Linked DNA regions of Botrimarina mediterranea. The protein of the gene in region 1 binds, or shares a complex with, the protein of each later gene. Links are inferred from orthologs where the notes say so. Each region holds a gene or a part of one and is shown on either strand. Other genes may lie near its edges. The genes, in order: hisH and hisF.

Evidence for each region.
Region 2: the proteins of hisH (region 1) and hisF are in contact, whole or in part, in a crystal structure (PDB 6RU0), measured with the Thermotoga maritima proteins. The link is inferred for Botrimarina mediterranea from one-to-one orthologs. Residues at the interface, in WP_004080484.1 of Thermotoga maritima: Asn15, Arg18, Arg22, Arg117, Leu118, Pro119, His120, Met121, Gly122, Trp123, Asn124, Asn134, Gly135, Tyr136, Tyr138, Val140, Tyr158, Glu180, Lys181, Ser182, Ser183, Lys184, Ile185; in WP_004080486.1 of Thermotoga maritima: Met1, Leu2, Ala3, Arg5, Ser40, Glu41, Asp45, Glu46, Ala70, Glu71, Ile73, Asp74, Ile75, Pro76, Phe77, Asp98, Lys99, Ser122, Gln123, Glu161, Thr195, Leu196, Asn247, Arg249, Glu251.

What each region holds. Positions count from the first base shown.
Region 1 is NZ_CP036349.1:4,056,341-4,066,009, forward strand. Bases 2,267-5,090 are described here. They hold hisH (imidazole glycerol phosphate synthase subunit HisH), read left to right. Parts: upstream 2,267-3,283; coding sequence 3,284-3,898; downstream 3,899-5,090. Other genes in these bases: Spa11_RS15595 (OmpA/MotB family protein), read left to right, coding at 2,267-3,028; Spa11_RS15605 (hypothetical protein), read left to right, coding at 4,201-4,641; Spa11_RS15610 (TadE/TadG family type IV pilus assembly protein), read left to right, coding at 4,716-5,090. Also shown: Spa11_RS15585 (prepilin peptidase), read left to right, coding at 108-1,448; Spa11_RS15590 (hypothetical protein), read left to right, coding at 1,562-2,029; more of Spa11_RS15595, read left to right, coding at 2,186-2,266; more of Spa11_RS15610, read left to right, coding at 5,091-5,120; Spa11_RS15615 (vWA domain-containing protein), read left to right, coding at 5,131-6,282; Spa11_RS15620 (TadE/TadG family type IV pilus assembly protein), read left to right, coding at 6,325-6,804; Spa11_RS15625 (MBL fold metallo-hydrolase), read left to right, coding at 7,062-7,883; Spa11_RS15630 (hypothetical protein), read left to right, coding at 8,038-9,669. UniProt on the Escherichia coli protein: IGPS catalyzes the conversion of PRFAR and glutamine to IGP, AICAR and glutamate. The HisH subunit catalyzes the hydrolysis of glutamine to glutamate and ammonia as part of the synthesis of IGP and AICAR.
Region 2 is NZ_CP036349.1:5,103,358-5,113,050, forward strand. What follows is about bases 3,508-6,355. They hold hisF (imidazole glycerol phosphate synthase subunit HisF), read left to right. Parts: upstream 3,508-4,459; coding sequence 4,460-5,251; downstream 5,252-6,355. Other genes in these bases: Spa11_RS19625 (glycoside hydrolase family 9 protein), read left to right, coding at 3,508-4,029; Spa11_RS19630 (GNAT family N-acetyltransferase), read left to right, coding at 4,026-4,436; Spa11_RS19640 (sugar phosphate isomerase/epimerase family protein), read right to left, coding at 5,850-6,355. In the rest of the region: Spa11_RS19620 (ATP-dependent DNA helicase), read left to right, coding at 1-1,428; more of Spa11_RS19625, read left to right, coding at 1,483-3,507; more of Spa11_RS19640, read right to left, coding at 6,356-6,857; Spa11_RS19645 (hypothetical protein), read left to right, coding at 7,008-8,120; Spa11_RS19650 (hypothetical protein), read right to left, coding at 8,318-8,908.

The DNA.
Region 1 (9,669 bases):
TCGACGGGATGGCTTTGACTTCAACTCATCCTGTAAATCCTGTCGATCCCGTCTAAAAAATCTATCCCTGGCGATCCTTGGCGCTCTTGGCGTCTTGGCGGTTAAAAATGAACCTAGCTCTAGCCGTCGTCTTTGTTGTTGCGGCGGCAGCGGCTTCGCTCGCTAACGCGGCGACCTACGAATGGGCGTGGAACCGCCGCCGCTTCTCGCCGTGGCAACCGACTCCCGAGGGCGTCGCGCCGCGTGGCTGGCTTGATCGGTTGCCGATCGTCGGTTGGCTGCGGCTGCGACGTGACTCCGGTCTGCTCGGTCGCGGCTTCTGGGTGCGGCCGATGGTGGTCGAGCTGTTGTTCGCCTCGGCGCTGGCGTGGCTCTGTTGGTGGGAGGTCGGCGCGCAGGGTCTCGTCGCGAAGCAAGTTGGTTCGTTAGCGATTGAGGCGCCGACAGCTTGGTTATGGGCGACATTTGCTTTTCACGCTGTGCTGGCGTGGTTGATGCTGGTTGCGTCGCTTATCGATCTCGACGAGAAGACAATCCCCGACGAAATCACTGTGCCGGGCACGCTGATCGGACTGTTGCTCGCGACGTTGCTACCGATCGGGCTCTTGCCAAACGTCGAGGACCGCCCTCAGCGGCCTGTTATGGGTGTCGCACTCGAGGAGCCCGGCGGCGGACAGCTCGTCGGCTCCTTCGGATTGAGTTGGCGCGTACCGACTTGGCTCGAACCCACGCACCTTGCGGCGCCGAACGATTGGCCGCGATCGCTGGAAGGTGGACCGAACAATCACCGTTCGCTGCTATTGGGACTCGGCTGCTTCGTCGTCTGGTGCTTCGCGTTGACGCCCCGGTTCTGGCGCACGCGTAAGGGCGTCGGCTTCGGTTTTGCGGTGATGCTGCGGCGTGTTGGCCGAGAGCTTCTGCGGCGGCCGCTGCGCGAGATTCTATTGCTCGGCGTGCTGTGGATCACGGCGACGTGGTTTACCGGCGGCGACGCGTGGCGCGGACTGCTGACGGCGCTGGTGGGGATGGTCGTCACCGGCGGCATGGTTTGGGCCGTGCGGATCGTCGGCTCGCTCGCGCTTCAACGCGAGGCGATGGGTTTCGGCGACGTGACGCTGATGATGATGATCGGCGCGTTCGTCGGCTGGCAGGCGGGGCTGTTGGTGTTCTTCTTGGCGCCGTTCGCCGCCGTGCTGATCGCGGTGGCGCAGCTGATCCTCAAGCGCGACGACGAGATCCCCTACGGCCCCTACCTCTGCCTGGCGACCGGGGGCGTCGTCTGCCTGTGGGCCGTTGTCTGGCCGCGGAGCGAGGCCCTCTTCGGCATGGGGACGGTCCTGCCGGTGGTGCTGATTGTGTGCCTAGTGATGCTCGGCGTCCTGCTGGCGATCTGGCGGCAATTCAAGATTAGGGTGCTCGGTATGAGCGAAGATTGGGGCGACGAGTAGTTTCTTGTGGGAGGGGTCTCCAGACCCCGATTACGCGCACCGCGCCGTTTCGGAATGCCTACCGTAATCGGGGTCTGGAGACCCCTCCCACAGCTCCACTTCGTTTCGCCAACATGCCCCTGCTCGAAACCATCACCGACCTCACCGCCGGCGCGGACGCGCTCTGTCGTCGGCGGTACGGTGTGATCGAGACGCGTGGCGGTGAGCTGGTGAGCGTCACGCTGCGTCCCTGGCCGCACCTGCTTTCGCTGCGGGAGTTGTGGCCGTTGGGCGACGATTGGCGCCCCCCAGGACCGGCGGACCGCTGCCGGCTCTACTACAACCAGCCCTGCGGCTGCGAAGATTTTCTGGCGTTGCGTTACGCCGCCTGCACCGCTGGCGCCAGCTACAAGACGTTCCGAGCGGCGTTGACGGTCCTGGACGAGATCGCCGTCCTCAAAGGCTGCCGGGCCATCGTCTGCGACGCCGCCAACCGCCGCCTCTCAGACCGTATCTTGCGGCGAATGGGCTGGGAACCGCACGCCCCGATGTGGGGCCGCCGCAATTACATCCGACGCTTCGCGTCAGGGGCTAGGGGTTAAGGGGCTGAGGGGCTGAGGGGGAGTGGTAGCAGCGTCTTCCCTCAGCCCCTTAGTTCCTCAGCCCCTCCCCAAGCTCTCTTGGCCCCTCGGCGAGTGGTTGCTAGTCTCCCGCCGCTTGTAAGAGCAACTGCTGCCGCCGGCCCCCTGCCAAGCGTCATGGCTCGATACTCGGTTCCCTGCCTGTGCCTCTGCCTGTTGTTCGCAACGGGATGCGGTCGGGTTGTGTTCCGGCCCAACGGCACAGCGCCCGGTCAGCCCCAACCGGTGACGCTCACCTACGACCAGCAGCAGCAGATCGCGCAGCGTGAGCAAGACCTGCAACGCCGCGCCGATCAGCTCGACCGCGACAACCAAGAGCTCGAGTCGCTCTTGGCCCAGTCGCGTCAACAGGTGCAATTGCTCGGCGACCAAGTGACCGCCACGCAGGACCAGCTTCGCGCCACGGCCGAGCGGCTCGCCTCGACGCAGAGCGACAACACCCAGCTACAAAACCGCACGCAAGAGCTGCTCGCTTCGACTCAGGCACAGACGAAGACGATCGGCTTCGCGCCGAACAGCTCGCTGCTGCAACCGATCCAGCTCCGCGGCCTGACAGGCGTCGATATCCGCCAGGATGGCGACGTGATCCGCGTCGCGCTCCCCGCGGACCAAGTCTTCTACACCAACACGGCCCAACTACAGCCGACCGGCGAGCGACTTGTGACGAACGTCGCCACGCAGCTAATGGAGGCCTACCCGGGCCACATGATCGGCGTCGAGGGCCACACGGACGGGGCGCCCAGCGCCTCGGCCCAGTTCCCCACGGCCCAGCACCTGTCGGTCGCCCAAGCGACAGCGGCTTACGACGCCCTGCGGCGCACAGGGGTGCCGGCCGCCCAGCTCTTCACCGTTGGCCAAGGCGCCAACCACCCGCTGGTCTCCAACGCCACCGAAGCGGGCCGGCAGAAGAACCGCCGGCTTGAGTTGGTGGTGTATCCCGAGACGGTCCGTCGCCGCTAGGTAGCGTCCGCTGGGTGGACCTTGGCGTTCGCTTTCTCCTGCTTTGTCACTCCGCTTCCTGACGGGCGCGGCTCAATTTAGTTGGCTTCTTTGAGCCGCGCCCGTCAGGAAGCGGAGTAGATCGTACGACCAACCGCCAACCACGGTACGCCCGGCATCTGGTCACCAGGCGAACCCCGGGCGAGAATAGGGGCCCTTTGTTGACGCCCCGCAGCGTTACCCTCAAACCCGCCGCCTCAAGCCTCACCGCCTCCCTTGCTCGCGATCGTCGATTACGGAATGGCCAATCTCCGCAGCGTGCAGAAGGCGCTGGAGAAGGTGGGGCACGCGGCGACGATCACGTCCGACCCGGCCGACGTCGCCCGCGCCGAGCGGGTCATCCTGCCGGGCGTCGGCGCCTCGGCGGACGCGCTCGCCGCGGTGCGGACGCAGGGGCTCGAAGGCCCGCTCAAGGACTTCATCGCTTCGGGCAAGCCGTTCCTGGGCATCTGCCTGGGGCTGCAGATGCTCTACGACTGGAGCTACGAGGACGGCGAGCACCGCGGCCTCGGCGTGCTGCCCGGCAAGGTGGTGCGCTTCGAAGTGCCCGCCGAGCTGAAGGTCCCACACATGGGCTGGAACCAGGTGCGGTTCGTCCACCGCCCGCCGATCTTCGAGGGCATCGAAGAGGGCGCGTACTTCTACTTCGTGCACTCGTACCACGTCGTGAACGACGACCCGTCGGTCATCGCCACCGAGACCGATTACGGCGGTCCGTTCTGTTCGAGCGTTTGGCGCGGCAATCTCTTCGCCACGCAGTTCCACCCCGAGAAGAGCCAAACGGCGGGCTTACGGGTGTTGAAGAACTTCGCGGAACTACCGCTGGGTTGAGTGCAACCGCGTCGTTACCGGCGCCAGCGACGGTCGAGCCGAGCCGTCAGCGTCAGCGCCCCGTGTGCGCCAACACGCCCTTACCAGCGACCGGCGCTCGACTCCGACCACTGACGCAGCCGGCTCGCTTGCGGATTGCGGGTCTCACAACCGACGGCGGCGCCGCTCGTGACGGTTATGCGGGGCTGAACGCTTGGCGTTCATTCATCGCCCCACGTCCCAAGCCAGGGCATGACGTAGGTTTGCCGTAGGCGCCGAGAGGTATTCCGGCGCCCGGTCCGCGCTTGCAGGAGCCGCTAGGCATGAACGCCCGCCGAAGAACGTACATCGATCCCGAAGTGCAGGGCGCGCTCGCGCGGCGGCTCGTGCTGCACTGGGCGATTTTCATCATCGCGGCGGCGATGTTGATCTTCGGTATGAACTGGCTCAGCGACCCGTTCACTCCGGCCACGACGCACTTCCAACGGATGACCAGCGACTACGGGCCGGCGCTGCTGGTGCTCGTCTGCCTGGCGCCGATTTTTGTGTTCGATGCGGTGCGTCTCAGCAACCGCTTCACGGGACCGATGCTGCGGTTCAAGAACGCGGCGAAGTCGCTCGCCTCGGGCGAGAGGCCCGCCAAGATACAGCTTCGACGCGGAGACTTTTGGCAAGAGGTCGCGGCCGACTTCAACCGGGTGATCGATCGTTTCGATCCCTCCGCCAAGCCGGACCACCAACCGCCCTCCACCACCAGCCTGTAGTGGCAGCCCGTAATTGCAGCCTGCAGTAGCAGCCTGTCGTGGCGCCAGTAGCCTCCGCGAAGAGACCAGCCGCCGTGTTCCATCCCAACCGACCAGCGCGACGTGGCGTCGCGGCGACTGAGTTTGCCGTGTGCCTTCCCGTGCTCATGCTGTTGCTGCTGGGGACCATCGAGTGTTGCTCGATGATCTTCCTGAAGCAGACGCTCGCCGTCGCCGCCTACGAAGGGGGGCACGCCGCGCTCGCCCCTGGCGCGACGTCGGCCCAGGCCCGCGTGGCTGCCGAAGCAATCCTCACCGAGCGCCGCATCGCGGGCGGCTCGGTCGAGATTGCCCCCAGGCCGCTGGAGTCGATCGCCGAGGGCGAGTTCTTCGATATCCGCGTCAGCGCACCAACCAACGCCAACCGCATCCTGCCGCTCAACTTCTTCGGGGGTCGTACGCTGACGGCGACGGCCTCCTTCATGAGAGAGAACCTCTAGGAACGACCACGTGCGTCCCCCCCTCGTCTACCGCCGTCGATCACGCCGCCCTCAACCGCGTCGCCGGGGCGCGATCCTCGTGCTCGTCGCCGTGCTGATGCCGGTGTTCGTGCTGATGGCCGCGTTCGCCATCGACCTCGCCTGGATGCAACTGGTGCGGACCGAACTGCGGACCGCCACCGACTCGGCCTCGCGCGCCGGGGCCAAGACGCTGTCGCTGCGTCAGAGCGAAGCGCTGGCCCGCACCGCCGCCGTCCAAGCCGCCGCGCGGAACACGGTCGCGGGCACGCCGCTTACGGTTGACCCCGCCGACGTGACGTTTGGTCAATCGACCCAAGCCAACCCGAACGCCCGCTTCGCTTTCAGCGTCGGCGGTTCGCCTGTCAATGCGGTGCGTGTCCAAGGGCTCCGCACCGCCAGTTCTGCCGACGGCGGCGTCAACCTGTTCTTCGGGTCGATGCTCGGCTCGGAAGAATTCGAGCCGCGGCTGACCGCGACCTCCACGGTGCTTGACCGTGACATCGCCATCGTGATCGACCGCTCGGGCTCGATGGGCCTCGACATCAGCATCCCCTACGACGCCAACGGCCAGAACTGCGGCCCGATGGGATCACGAACCCGCTTCGCCGCGCTCAACTCCGCCATCGGCGTGTTCTTGAACGAGTTGGAGCTGACGATCCCTAACGAGCAGGTCGCCCTGGTCAGCTATAGCAGCAGCTTCAACACACGATGCGACAGGGGTCGGCTCCGCTACGACACAGCAAACACCGACCGTGCTTTGACATTCAACTACAACCGCATCACGTCGTCGATGGACGACTTCATGACCAACGGCATTGGCGGCGGCACGGCGATCGGCGAAGGGCTGCGTGAGGGCATCTCGGCACTCGAAGACGCCCGACCCTACGCCATCAAAACCATCATCCTGATGACCGACGGACGCCACAACACGGGCGTGTCGCCCGAGTCTATGGTTCCTTCCGCGCGCGCCGCAGGCATTACCATCCACACCGTCACGTTCAGCCCCGCGGCCGACATCAACCGCATGCGGGCGATCGCGAACTCGGCCGGCGGCCGCAGCTTCCACGCCGACACGTCCGGCGACCTTTCCAGCGCCTTCCGCGACATCGCCCGCACCCTCCCGGTGCTGGTCACGGACTGAGCCATGTTGACGAAAGACTCAATGACGAATGACGAAACCCGAATGACGAAGGCCGCTGGCCGTCGCCGCTCCGCGCTGGGTTCCCGCTCCGCACCGGGTTCCCGCTCCGCATTGGGGCGCCGCTGGGGCCGCAAGCGACGGATGGGCGCGACGACTGTCGAGTTCGCGCTGGTCGCGCCGGCGTTCTTCCTCGTCATCATGTCGATGTTCGAGTTCACACGGCTCAACGTGCTCCGCCACACGGCCGACAACGCCGCTTACGAGGCGGCCCGCGTCGCGATCGTCCCCGGTGCGACGACGGCCCAGGCCCGCACCGAGGCGAATCGTCTCCTGACAATCGTCGGCGCCCGCGGCGCCTCGGTGAACTTCAACCCCGGCACGATCACGCCCGAAACCGACTCGGTGACGGTCACGGTCACCATCCCGCTCGACAGCAACGGCTGGGTCGTCCCCCGTTTCACGCGCGGCCGCACGCTGACCTCGTCGGCGACGATGCGCACCGAGCGCGTACGCTCCCGGTAAGGGAACCGCCAAGACACCAGGAGCGCCAAGGTCGAAGAACTTGGACAGGATCGACAGGATTCTCAGCATGAGGGCTTGCCATGCAATGCCTTCAAACTGCTGTCAATTCGTCGTGTTGATCCTGTAAATCCTGTCAAGTAATACTGCATGGCGATTCCTGGCGCTCCTGGCGTCCTGGCGGTTCCACTCTGGACGAGGCGGATCGTCTGGCACAGACTCAAGGCGGTATTCGCCCAAGGTCATCCACAGCGCCGCCCGTGCCGTCCAACATCGTTTCCGCTGATATCTCCGGCCAGTTAGTCATTCTGGGGACCGGGACTAGCGTCGGCGTGCCGCTGATCGGTTGTGGCTGCCCCGTTTGCACGAGCACCAACCCGAAGAACAACCGCACCCGGTGCAGCGTCATTCTCGGCCTCCCCGAGGGGAACCTACTGATCGACACCGCGCCCGATATGCGCCAGCAGCTGCTGCGTGAGGGGATCGGCTTGGTGCACGCGGTGGCTTACACGCACGAGCACGCCGACCACCTGTTCGGACTCGATGACCTGCGGCTGATGCAGTTCTACCTCGGCGGGCCGGTGCCGCTGTACTGCGAGGAGTGGACCGAGCAGCGGATCCGCAAGTCGTACGACTACGCGTTCGAGCGCCGCCCGAACCTGCACAGCGGCGCGGTTCCGGAGTTGCAGTTCGAACGGATTGGCCCCGCCGACGGGGGCTGGCCCCCCTTCGACGTGCTCGGCGCCCGCCTTATCGCCGTGCGGCAGCAACACGGCCCGAACTTCAGCACGCTGGGGTTCCGCATCGGCAACGTCGCCTACTGCACGGACCTCAACGCGATGCCCGACGCCAGCAAGGAGCTGCTGCATGGCCTCGACGTGCTGATCCTCGACGCGCTGCGCGAGACGGGCCACTCGACACACCTCAGCTTGCCGGAAGCGATCTCGCTCGCTGAGGAGCTCGAGCCCAAGCAGGTCTATTTCACGCACATGTCGCACGACCTTGAGCACGAAGCGACCAACGCCGCCCTGCCAGCAGGGATGGCCCTGGCGTACGACGGCCTGCGCGTGCCGCTGACTTAGGGCCTGGCGCAGAAGGGATCGCACGGACAAAGGCGCCCCTGTTTGCTTGAGAAGAACGCGGGGCTGGTTTAGGCTGGAAGGGTTCTGCAAACGCTTGCAGTCCCGGTCGGCGCCGAGGTCCCACCCGCGCCTGCGCTTGTCCTGCATTTCCGCCATGCGTCTCCCCACCACGATCGCTCACGGCGTCTTTGGCGCCGCCGCCTTCGCGGTTGCCTCGCTCGCGCTGGGCCAAGCGCAGCCCAACCTGCTGCTCAATCCAAGCTTCGAGTCCGGCGCGACCGCTTGGCTCGTGAGCGGGCCGGCGCAAGTGCAAGAGGCCGAATGGGCCGCCGGGGCCGGAATGCGTGGCGTCTGGGTCCGTGGCTTTAATCCGGGCTTCGCGTCGGTGTCGCAAGCGGTCACGGCGCCAAGCGCCGGTGACTACGTATTGCTCTACAAGTCGAAGGTCGAGGAGAACTACTTTGCCGCCGCGGACAGCCTTCACGTTGATCTCACCGGGCCAGCGTCTTCGGTCGGACGCGCCTACTCCGCCGCCGACGCGGGCGGCTATCGGACCAACGCCTTGAAGCTGTCGGGCGTGCAGGCGGGCCAGCAACTGTCCGTAGGGGCGTACGCTTCGCATGTCGGCGGGACGGGGGCCCTGCGATCGGCGTTTGTCGATAACTTCTACCTCGGCAAGTCGACCAACCTGCGGAGCACGCCGCTGTTCGACGGTGAGCGACGTGACTTCGATAATCAGGGCGCCCTCGTCAACTACTTCGGCGGCGGCTTCAGCGCCGGCAGCACCGGCGGCGTCACGCGTCAGTCGAGCGTCGTTCGCAGCGGTAGCGCTGCTTACCGCGTCGACCTCGGCGCGATGACCGCTGGGCAGTCGAAGTTCTTCCAGACCTTCGCCACCGAACTCAAGAGCGCTAGCCAGCGCAACACGCGCGACCTCGGTTACTTCGACGCGTTCGAGACCTACGTCCGCAACGACACGGGCTCGCCGCTCACGGTGACGCTCGAACTCAAGGACTATCGCGACTCGCTCGCCCACTCGGCCACCAAGGACTTCGTCGTCCCCGCCGGCGCCGCCTGGTCCCCGATCAGCACGTCGCTCGACCTTACAAGCGGTTGGAACGTCAACGGCTCGCCACAGCTCGACCAGATGTACGCAATGTCTTTCGGCGTCAGGCCGCAGCAAGGCTTTGCGTCGGGCTCGATCTACTTCGACGACGCCCGGCTTATCGAACCGGGCGCTGCGATCGACCCACTCACCGCGCCGATCTACGACGTGGCCGAGGCCCTTGCGCAGCGGACGTTCCGCGGCCTCTGGGGGCAGCGCAGCCGGCAGTCGGGCATCGTGCCGAACACCTCTATCGACGCCGACACCGGCGCGCTCAACACCACCGCGGGGCTCGTCTGGGCGCTGCCGTCGGCGGTGCGCCGAGGCTGGGTCTCGCAGACCGAGGCCGACGCCTACATGTCGCAGCTCAGCGACACGCTCGTCCACACGATGGCGGGGACAACGTACCTGCCGAGTCGCTTCGTCGGCCTCGCGACCGGCGACGCCTACACGGAGGAGAGTTCGATCGACGCGGCGTTCATCGCCCTGGGGATGCAGCTCTACCAGTCGCAGCCCGGCGTTGCGCCCGCGGTGCAGCAGAAGGTCCACGATACCGTCAACCAGTTCAACTTTGCCGCGTTCGAGGCGAGCGATGGGTGGCGACTAGCGTACTCGGCCGGCGCTGGGTTCTCGTCGTTCCGCTACAAGGGTTACACGGGCGAGGGCAAGACGATCTCGCTC
Region 2 (9,693 bases), 1.0 Mb from region 1 along the record:
AGCGACATCGCGCTAAGGCAACAGGGGGCGAGTCTGCTGCCCGACTACGACATCGTCGTCCTCGACGAAGCGCACACGGTCGAAGCCGTCGCGGGTGATCACTTGGGGCTCGGCGTCTCGGCGGGGCAGGTCGAGTATTTACTCAACCGACTGTACAACGACCGCACGCAGAAGGGCTTGCTCGTTGGACCGAAACTATTTGAAGCACAACAGCAGGTCGACAATTGCCGGGCGGCGGCGGACGAGTTCTTCGGCGCGTTGTGGGAGTGGGGCGCACGGCAAGGGCCGCCCAATGGCCGCGTCAACAAGGCGGAGATTGTGGACGCCACGTTCGGCGCCGAGTTGCTCGTGCTCGCCCGCCGGCTAAAGCACGCGGCCGACAGCATCAAGAACGACGTCGAGCGGCAGGACTACATCGCCGCACACGACCGCCTCAACGGCCTCGCCGGCGCGATCGAGTCGTGGCGGACGCAGGCCGACGACGGCGCCGTCTATTGGATGGAGGCCCGCACGTCGCGCCGCGGCCAGCCGCGCGTGTCGCTCGGCGCGGCGCCGCTCGATATCGGCCCGGCGTTGCGTGAGCAGCTCTTCGATACGGTCTCGACGGTGGTGCTGACGAGCGCGACGCTTGCCGTCGGGGCGAGTAAGGGCGAGAGCCGAGTCAACCCGACCCTGGCCGGAGCGGGCGCCCGGGGCCCCGAGGTCGGGACGACTCGGCTCTCGGGTGACTCTCGCTTTGAGTTCTTTCAGTCGCGCATCGGTTTAACCCAGTGCGAGACGATCCAACTCGGGAGCCCTTTCAACTACGCCGAGCAGGCGCGGTTGGTGACACATGCCGACATGCCCGACCCGACGAAGGATCGCACCGCCTACGAGCGCGCCTGCGTGCGCCGCATCGAGCAACACGTCGCCGAGACTGACGGCCGGGCGTTCGTGCTGTTCACGAGCTACGAGCATCTGCGCCGCACCGCTAGCGCGTTGACGCCGTTCCTCGCCGAGTGGAACCTGCGGCTGTTGTCGCAAGCGGACGGCGTGCCGCGCAGCCAGATGGTCGAGGAGTTCAAGGCGAACCCGCGCAGCGTGCTGCTTGGGACCGACAGCTTCTGGCAAGGCGTCGATGTTCCTGGCGACGCCCTACAGATGGTGATCATCACCAAGCTGCCGTTCAGCGTCCCCGACAGGCCACTCCTGGAGGCCCGCCTCGAAGCGATCCGCGCCTCGGGAGGCAATCCCTTCAACGACTACCAACTCCCCGAGGCGGTGCTGAAGTTCAAGCAGGGTTTCGGCCGGCTGATCCGCACGAAGCGCGACCGCGGGACCGTTGTGGTGCTCGACCCGCGGATCGAGACGAAGTCGTACGGCCGTCTTTTCCTCGAAAGCCTGCCGGATTGCCGGCGCGAGAGCGGCGCCGCGTTGAAAGCCCGGTGAGCGGCGACTAGTTTCGAGGGGTGTTTTCGTGCTTCCCCCTGAGCCCGCCCCCCGATGCTGCCTCGATCGATCGCTGTACTTCTGGCTATCGTCGCTTGCCAGAGCCCTGCTCTGACGGCTGATAGCGAGTCGCCGAAGTCTCATGTTCGTGTCAATTTGGTCGGGTACCTGCCAGCGGACACGAAGGTCGCCGTCGTCTTCTCCCACGAGCGTGTCGAAGACGGCTTCGCTGTCGTCCACTCAGAGACTGGCGCATCCGTCTACGAGGGCAAGCTCGCTTCGTCTCCAGCACCGGGTTGGGGGAAGTTCGAACATTACTACGTCGCCGACTTTTCGAAGGTCACGGCGGAGGGTAACTACGAATTGCGGCTCGACTCGGGCGCCAGGTCAACAAGCTTTCGCATCGGCGACGACGCTTACGGCAACCATCAAGCCGACCTGCTGCTATTCATGCGGCAGCAGCGGTGCGGTTACAACCCGTACCTCGACATGGCGTGTCATCGACTCGACGGCCGCACGGCATACGGGCCACGGCCGGCGGAGTCGTTCATCGACGCCTCGGGCGGCTGGCACGACGCCGGGGACCAACTCAAGTACCTCATCACCAGCAGCTTCGCCACCGCCGCGATGCTGTTGGCGTACGAACTTGAGCCCGACAAGTTCGGCGACATCGTCGATGACATGGGGCGCCCGCGCGCGAACGGAATCGCGGACGTGCTCGACGAGGCCAAGTGGGGGCTCGACTGGATGCTCAAGCTCCATCCAACGCCCGATGAGCTCTACCACCAAGTCGCCGACGACCGCGACCACAACGGTTGGAAGTGGCCCAACGACGACTCGTCGGATTACGGCTGGGGGCCTAATAGCTACCGGGTCGCCTACGCCGCCGATGGTAAGCCGCAAGGCCTCGCCAAGTATCAGAGCAAATCGACCGGTATGGCGAACCTCGCCGGACGTTACGCGGCCGCGATGACGATGGCGGCGCGGATCTGGCGGACCGAGCTCGGCGATCATGTCTATGCGGCCCGCTGCCTGCAAGCGGCGAAGGAAGTTTACTCGCTCGGCAAGCGGCACGAGGGCTTCCAGCAGGGCAACTCCTACGGCGCGCCGTATCGCTACGAAGAGGACACGTGGGCCGACGACATGGAGTGGGGCGCCGCCGAGCTCTTTAAAGCAACGGGCGAAGTCGACTATCTCGACGACGCAAAGCGATACGCCGAGATCATCGGCGACACGTCGTGGATGCCGCTCGAGAAAGCAGGGCACTACCAGATGTACCCTTTCATCAATATCGGGCACTTTGCGCTCTATCCGCTTGTGGATAAGGAATTCCAAGGGAAGCTCGCCGGCTATTACCGCTCGGGTATCGACGCCACCGTCGCCCGGGCGGAGCAGAACGCCTTCGGTATTGGCGTGCCGTTCATCTGGTGCTCGAACAACCTAGCGACCGCCCTTGCAACACAAGTCTTGTTGTACGAACAAATGACGGGCGACAGGCAGCACCATGACCACCTGCTCGCGCAGCGAGACTGGCTATTGGGGCGCAACCCATGGGGAACTTCGATGTTCACCGGCATCCCGCGCGACGGCGAGCGGCCGATCGATGTGCACACGAGCCTGTGGAAGCTCGGCAAGATGGACGTGCCGGGCGGCCTCGTCGACGGTCCCGTCTACGCGGAGGTCTACAACTCGCTGAAGGGGTTGCACCTCGAGAACCCCGACGAGTTCGCCGAGTTCCAGAACGATTTCGTCGTCTACCATGACGACATCGGCGACTACTCGACCAACGAGCCAACGATGGATGGCACCGCCGGCGCCGTCTATTTGATGGCTCACTTCGGCACGCCCGACCCGACCTCGCCGCGACGCAGCGCGAGGCAAAAGCAACTCTCGATGTCGGAAGGTGGCGTTGTCCGCGGGCCGCGCGATGAGAAAAGACTGGCGATGGTTTTTACCGGCGGCTCGTACGGCGAAGGCGCCGTGACGATTCTCGACGCGCTGGAGAATCGGGGGCTGCGTGGTTCGTTCTTCGTAACGGGCGACTATCTCGCCATGGCCGATCAGGCGCCGATCCTGCGGCGGATGATCGATGGCGGCCACTATCTCGGCCCGCATTCGCACGCCCACTTGCTCTACGCCCCATGGGAAGACCGCAGCAGATCTCTCGTCACTGAGCGTGAGTTCAAAGAAGACCTCGAAGCGAATCTCGCCGAGTTGCGTAAGCTTGGCGCCTGCCAAACTTCGCCCGTCTACTTCATTCCGCCCTACGAGTACTACATCGATCAGCATTCGAAGTGGTCCGGCGAGATGGGCTGTGTGCTCTTCAACTTCACCCCCGGCAGCGGCTCGAACCGTGACTGGGCGCCCGAAAGCCACAGGTCATTCCGCCCCTCGAAGCAGATCGCCCAAGAGATCCTCGACTTTGAAGCGCGCGAACCCGACGGCCTCAACGGGTTCCTACTGCTGTTGCACCTTGGCAGCGATCGCAAGGACAAGATGCCGCCGCACGTCGGCCCGCTACTCGACGAGCTGATCGCCCGGGGGTATGCGTTCGCCCGCGTGGACGAGTTGCTCGGCAGCCCGCAAGCCGCCACGCCATGAGTCCTACGCTTCGTTACTCGTCGTCGGAGCCGATCGACGCCAGCCAGTTTATCGACGTGCTCGAGCGATCGGGGCTCGCCGCACGGCGTCCTGTGGACAGCCTCGCCACGATCGAAGGGATGCTCCGCGGCGCGAGCATTCTTGTCACCGTTTGGGACGTTGAACACTTGGTGGGCGTCAGTCGGGCGATCAGTGATTTCTCGTACTGCACGTACCTCTCCGACCTGGCCGTCGATGTCGCCTACCAGAAGCAAGGCATCGGCAAAGAACTGATCCGCCTCACGCACGAAGCGGCGGGGCCGAAGAGCTCGCTGATCCTCCTCGCCGCGCCGGCGGCGGTGGATTACTATCCACGCATCGGCATGACGCAACATAAGTCCTGCTGGACCCTGCCCCGCTGGGGCTGATCCTTTGCTGCGCAAACACCTCCATGCTCGCCGCCCGTGTGATTCCCTGCCTCGACGTGGACCGTGGTCGCGTTGTTAAAGGCACGAACTTCGTCAACCTCCGCGACGCGGGCGACCCCGTCGATGTCGCCAAGCGCTATGAGGCGGAGGGCGCCGACGAGCTGGTGTTCCTCGACATCACCGCCAGCCACGAGAGCCGCGACATCACGGCCGACATGGTCCGCAAGGTGGCCGAGGAGTGCTTCATGCCGTTCACCGTCGGCGGCGGTATCCGCACGCTCGACGACGTGCGGCGGTTGATCCAAGCCGGCGCCGAGAAGGTGAGCATCAACTCGGCCGCGGTCCACACGCCAGAACTGATTACCGAAGTGTCGCGGGCATTCGGCGCCTGCGCGACGGTCGTCAACATCGACCCGAAAAGAGTACGGAGGGACGGGGGACGGGGGACGGGGGACGAGGAGTTTTGGGAGGTGTTTGTTTCCGGTGGGCGCAAGCCGACGGGGCTGGAGGCGGTTGCTTGGGCTCAGGAGGTCGAGCGGCTCGGCGCCGGCGAGATCGTCCTCACCTGCATGGACGCCGACGGCACGAAGGACGGCTACGACCTCGAGATCACCCGCGCCGTCGCCGAAGCGGTGCGGATCCCGGTGGTCGCCAGCGGCGGCGCCGGCAAGCCCGAGCACCTCGCCGACGCGATCCTCGAAGGCAAAGCGTCGGCGGCTTTGGCGGCGAGCATCTTCCACTTCGGCGAGTACACAATCGCCGAGACGAAGCGCCTGATGGCGGACCGCGGCGTACCGGTGCGGATGCTGGCTTAGTTGAAAGTCTCGCGCAGAGACGCGGAGACGCAGAGGAGGTCAGTCGGCCTTCGCAACGTTGGCTTGCTTGATGCGTTCCTCCAGCCAGTGAGGCAAGCAAACATGAGCCAAGGCTGGACATCCGACATCGGCTCCAGTGTAGGAGATGAATCCTTCACTCTCCTGCCTGACATTGTGAAACGCTTCCCACGGGATGAAGAGTGGTGGATGCCCACACCGAAATATCCACAAGATGGAGATCCCTAATCCTTTGTCACAATCACAAAAGGCCAAACATGATCTGTAGTAGATCGAGCCAATCTTAGCGGAACGCATCCAATAACTTTTACCTTCCGGTGGGAACTCTTCGCGGTATCGTTGAGCCAGTGCAGACCACCCGCCTAAAGCTGAGCCAATGTAGGAAACTAAGATCCATAAGCAGATAAATAGCGGCAAGAAGAGAAAGAGCAAGAAAGTCTGTGGGCCTTCTGCATTCGCAAGAAGCATCGAAATTCCTTTCAGCTTGGCGCCTATAAGTGAACCTTCCTTCTCTGCGTCTCCGCGTCTCTGCGCGAAACCTCCGACGCCGTTCCTCCGACGACTTGCGTCGCCGGCTCGCCTAGGCGTCTCCCTGTTCGGCCATCGCGGCGTCGAACGCGATTGTGCTGGGGGCGAAGTCGATCTTCTTGACGAACTCGGCCGCGTCGCGGGCGCCGTGGTCGCGGTCCATGCCGCTGTCTTCCCACTCGACCGAGAGCGGGCCTTGGTAGCCGACAACGTTCAGCGCGCGGATGATCTCTTCGAAGTTGACGCCACCGTGGCCCGGTGAGCGGAAGTCCCAGCCGCGGCGGGGGTCGCTGAAATTGAGGTGGCTGGCGAGGATGCCGCTACGGCCGTTAAGCGTGACGATCGCGTCCTTCACGTGGCAGTGGTAGATGCGGTCCGGGAAGTAACGGATGAACTCGACCGGATCGACGCCCTGCCAGATCAGGTGGCTCGGATCGAAGTTAAAGCCGAACGCCTCACGCCGCCCGACCGCGTTGAGCGCGCGCTCAGCGGTGTAGATATCGAAGGCGATCTCGGTGGGATGCACTTCAAGCGCAAACTTCACGCCGCACTCGTCGAAGACATCGAGGATCGGATTCCACTGCTCGGCAAAGAACGCAAAGCCTTCCTCGATCATCGACTCGGGCACGGGGGGGAACGAGTAGAGGAACGGCCAGATCGACGAGCCCGTAAAGCCGTTCACGACCTTCACGCCGAAGCGCTGCGCCGCGCGGGCGGTTTGCTTCATCTCTTCGATGCAGCGCTGGTTGACCTTCACCGGGTCGCCGTCGCCCCACAGCCGCGGCGGGAGGATCGACTGGTGGCGGTGGTCGATCTGGTCGCAGACCGCCTGCCCGGCGAGGTGGTTGCTGATCGCGTGGCACTCGAGTCCGTAGCGGGCGAGCAGGTCGCGCTTCTCATCGACGTATCCCGGGTCGGCCATCGCCTTATCGACCTCGAAGTGGTCCCCCCAGCAGGCTAGCTCGAGCCCCTGGTAGCCAAAATCGGCCGCCTTCTGGCAGAGCGTCTCGAGCGGCAAGTCGGCCCACTGGCCGGTGAAGAGCGTGACAAGGCGCGGCATTTCGGTTCTCCAGATGGCTACCCGGTGGAATTGACGAATGACGAAGCCCGAATGACGAACCTGTCGGAGGGGGATAGCCCTGCCGACAGGTTCGTCAGTCGTCATTCGTGCTTCGTCATTGCCGCCGCTAGCCGTGCTAAAGTTATAATTATGAGCAATCGAAAAGGATCTGTAATCGCGGCGGTCAGCTTCTTCCTCACAGCGGCGGCTTCTGCCGGTCCGTCGGTGGAGATCACGAGCCTCGCGGCGCCGCACGGTACCGCGCCGCGGGAGTGGCTTCAACGGCTAGACGAGGCGGGGGCCGGTTCGACCCGGATCGTTTCAGGCGGGTCGGCCGAGCCGCGGATTGAGGAACTGGGCGAAACGCCGAGTGGGACGCCGTTGGTGAAGGTCTATGCGGTGCTGACGCGCGAAGGCCAGCTGGTGCTGCCGGGGTCGAATGGGCCCGAGCGATTCCGCGTCACCGACGGCGCGAAACTGAAAGAGTACTTTAACCGCTTGGCGTCGCGTGGCGCCGAGGCCGTCACCGTCCCGCGCGGCAAGTATGGCCTCACCGAAGCCGAGTTCACCGACCTCTTCACGCGGCTGCAGACGCCACTGCCGAAGCTGCCCGCAGGGGCGACGCTCGGCGACGCCGTCAACGCGGCGGAGCGCGCAGCGCGGTTGAAGATCGAGGTCGATGGCGCGGTGCGTGAAGTGCTTCGCACGAAGTCGGAAGTCGCGGCGACGACCGAGGGGCTGTCGGTTGGGACGGCGCTCGCCGCGGTGCTGAAGCAGGAGGGGCTTGCGCTGCGGCCCGAAGCCAGGGCGATTGGCGAGCCCCCGGTGTTAACCGGGGGTGGGCGCCGTGATCGATTCACACCCCCGGTTAACACCGGGGGCTCGCCGATGATTTTAAGGGTTGTTGCTTTGCGTGACGCTAAGGACCCTTGGCCCGTGGGTTACAAGCCCGAGGGGACGCCGACGCAGACGGCGCCGGGGTTGATGGAATTCCTGACCGTTGAGGTCGAGGGCTACACGCTCGCCGAGGCGTTCGAGGCGCTCGGCCCACGGGTGAAGTGGCAGGACAAGCCGCTGCCGATGGTTTGGGATCAGTTCGTGCTACGAACAAACGCGATCAACCCGGCGACTGTCGAGGTGCGATTTCCTAAGAAGCGCACGTTCTACAAGAGCCTGCTCGACAACTTGGCTTCGCAAGCGCGGCTGGGGCTCGACCTGCGAGTTGATGAAGCGGGGACGCCGTTTCTATGGCTTACGCGGTGAGCCCGTATCCCCTCCCCTTTAGGGAGGCCGTTCTCCAATCAAGTGGGGGGAGAGTCTGCTGTTGTCCGTGACGATCTTGATCTTATTTCCGAAGCAAGTCGTGACGGTACCTTGATCGCTCCTCCGCCGGACGCGTTTCACCCTCCCCTGGCCCCTCCCTGGAAGGGAGGGGGACAAAGGCCGGGCTTCGCTCGACATCAAACTGGGCCTCGACGACCACCGCGGCCACCCATCATCGCGCGCATGTCGCGGCCGGACATCTCGTCTTGGCCGCGGGCTTTGAGTTCGTCGTTGATCATCTTGCGAAACTCGCTGAATTGAGCGCGGGTCTGCGAAGGTATTCTGTCGAGCATCTGCTTGCGACGCGAGTCGCGCTCGGCCTCGGTCATCTGCCCTCGCCCGTCGGGCGGACCGCCAGGGCCAAGATCCGCATCATCGTCACGGGCGGCACGGTCGGCAATGATGTCGGAGGCGCGCCGGGCCGCTTCCTGCCGCAACTGTTCGGGAGTCTGGTTGAAGAACTCGTTCATACGTTCTTGCATCTGCTGTTGCATCTGAGGGCGCCCGCGCTCAAAGAACTGCCGACGCTGCTCGTCGGTGAGCGCTTCGATCTGTGCGCGGAACGCCGCGCGGTCGGCGTCGGTGGCGTTCGGAGAGAACATCACGTCGCGCTGCGCCTCGAGCGCCGCGACTGCGGGATCGACTCCGTCTCCGCGGAACGCCCACACGCCGAGTGCGATCAGCAAGAGAGCGACGATGACGATGGCGGATTTCTTTCTGTTGTCCATGATTGATTTTGCGAGGCTGGTTTCAACGCCTTCTGACGGATGATTCTTCGTAACGCCACCCGAGGCTAGCGCCTACGGCTCAAGATTGCGTCACTCTTCGGCAAGGACCATCGCATCGACGTGGCCGTCGAGGTACAGGAAGTTGCGCGAGCCGTCCTGTCCTTTCGGGCCGTGGACCGACTCGTAGTCGTAGACGATCCACACCTGTGTCGAGCTACGTTGCTCGCCGCTGCGGCGGTCGGCGAGCACTTGCGGGCGCGTCTTGCCGCCGAGGCGGTCACCGGGGTACTCGTAACTGGTTCCTTCGGTCTCGAAGTAGCCGATCTGACTCGTCTGGCCAAACATCGCCAACCATCTGGTGTCGTTGGCGTCGGCGTCAACTTGCAGGGCGCCGTCGCGGTGGAGGTCGTTCGGGCAGCGCCACAGGTCGGCCGAGTTCTCGGCGTAGTCGCCGATCACCTCGGGGAGCCCCGGCCTATCGAGCGGATTGACGGTTACCGGTAGTCGCGGCGAGTCGGGGAACGCCGGGTTTTTGCCTTGCGTTTGCAGGTACTGCTCGAAAGCCAAGCCGACCTGCCGCAGGTTGTTGCGGCACTCGGTGCGTCGGGCCGCGTTGCGCGCCGCCTGCACCGCTGGCAGGATCAGCGCGACGAGGATGTCGATGATGGCGATGACGACCAACAACTCGACCAGCGTGAAACCGTGACGGCGCATAATGAGCGGGACCCATGAGGCCTAAAGGGAGAGCGCGCGGCGTCGCTGCCGCCCGCCGACAGTTCAACCAG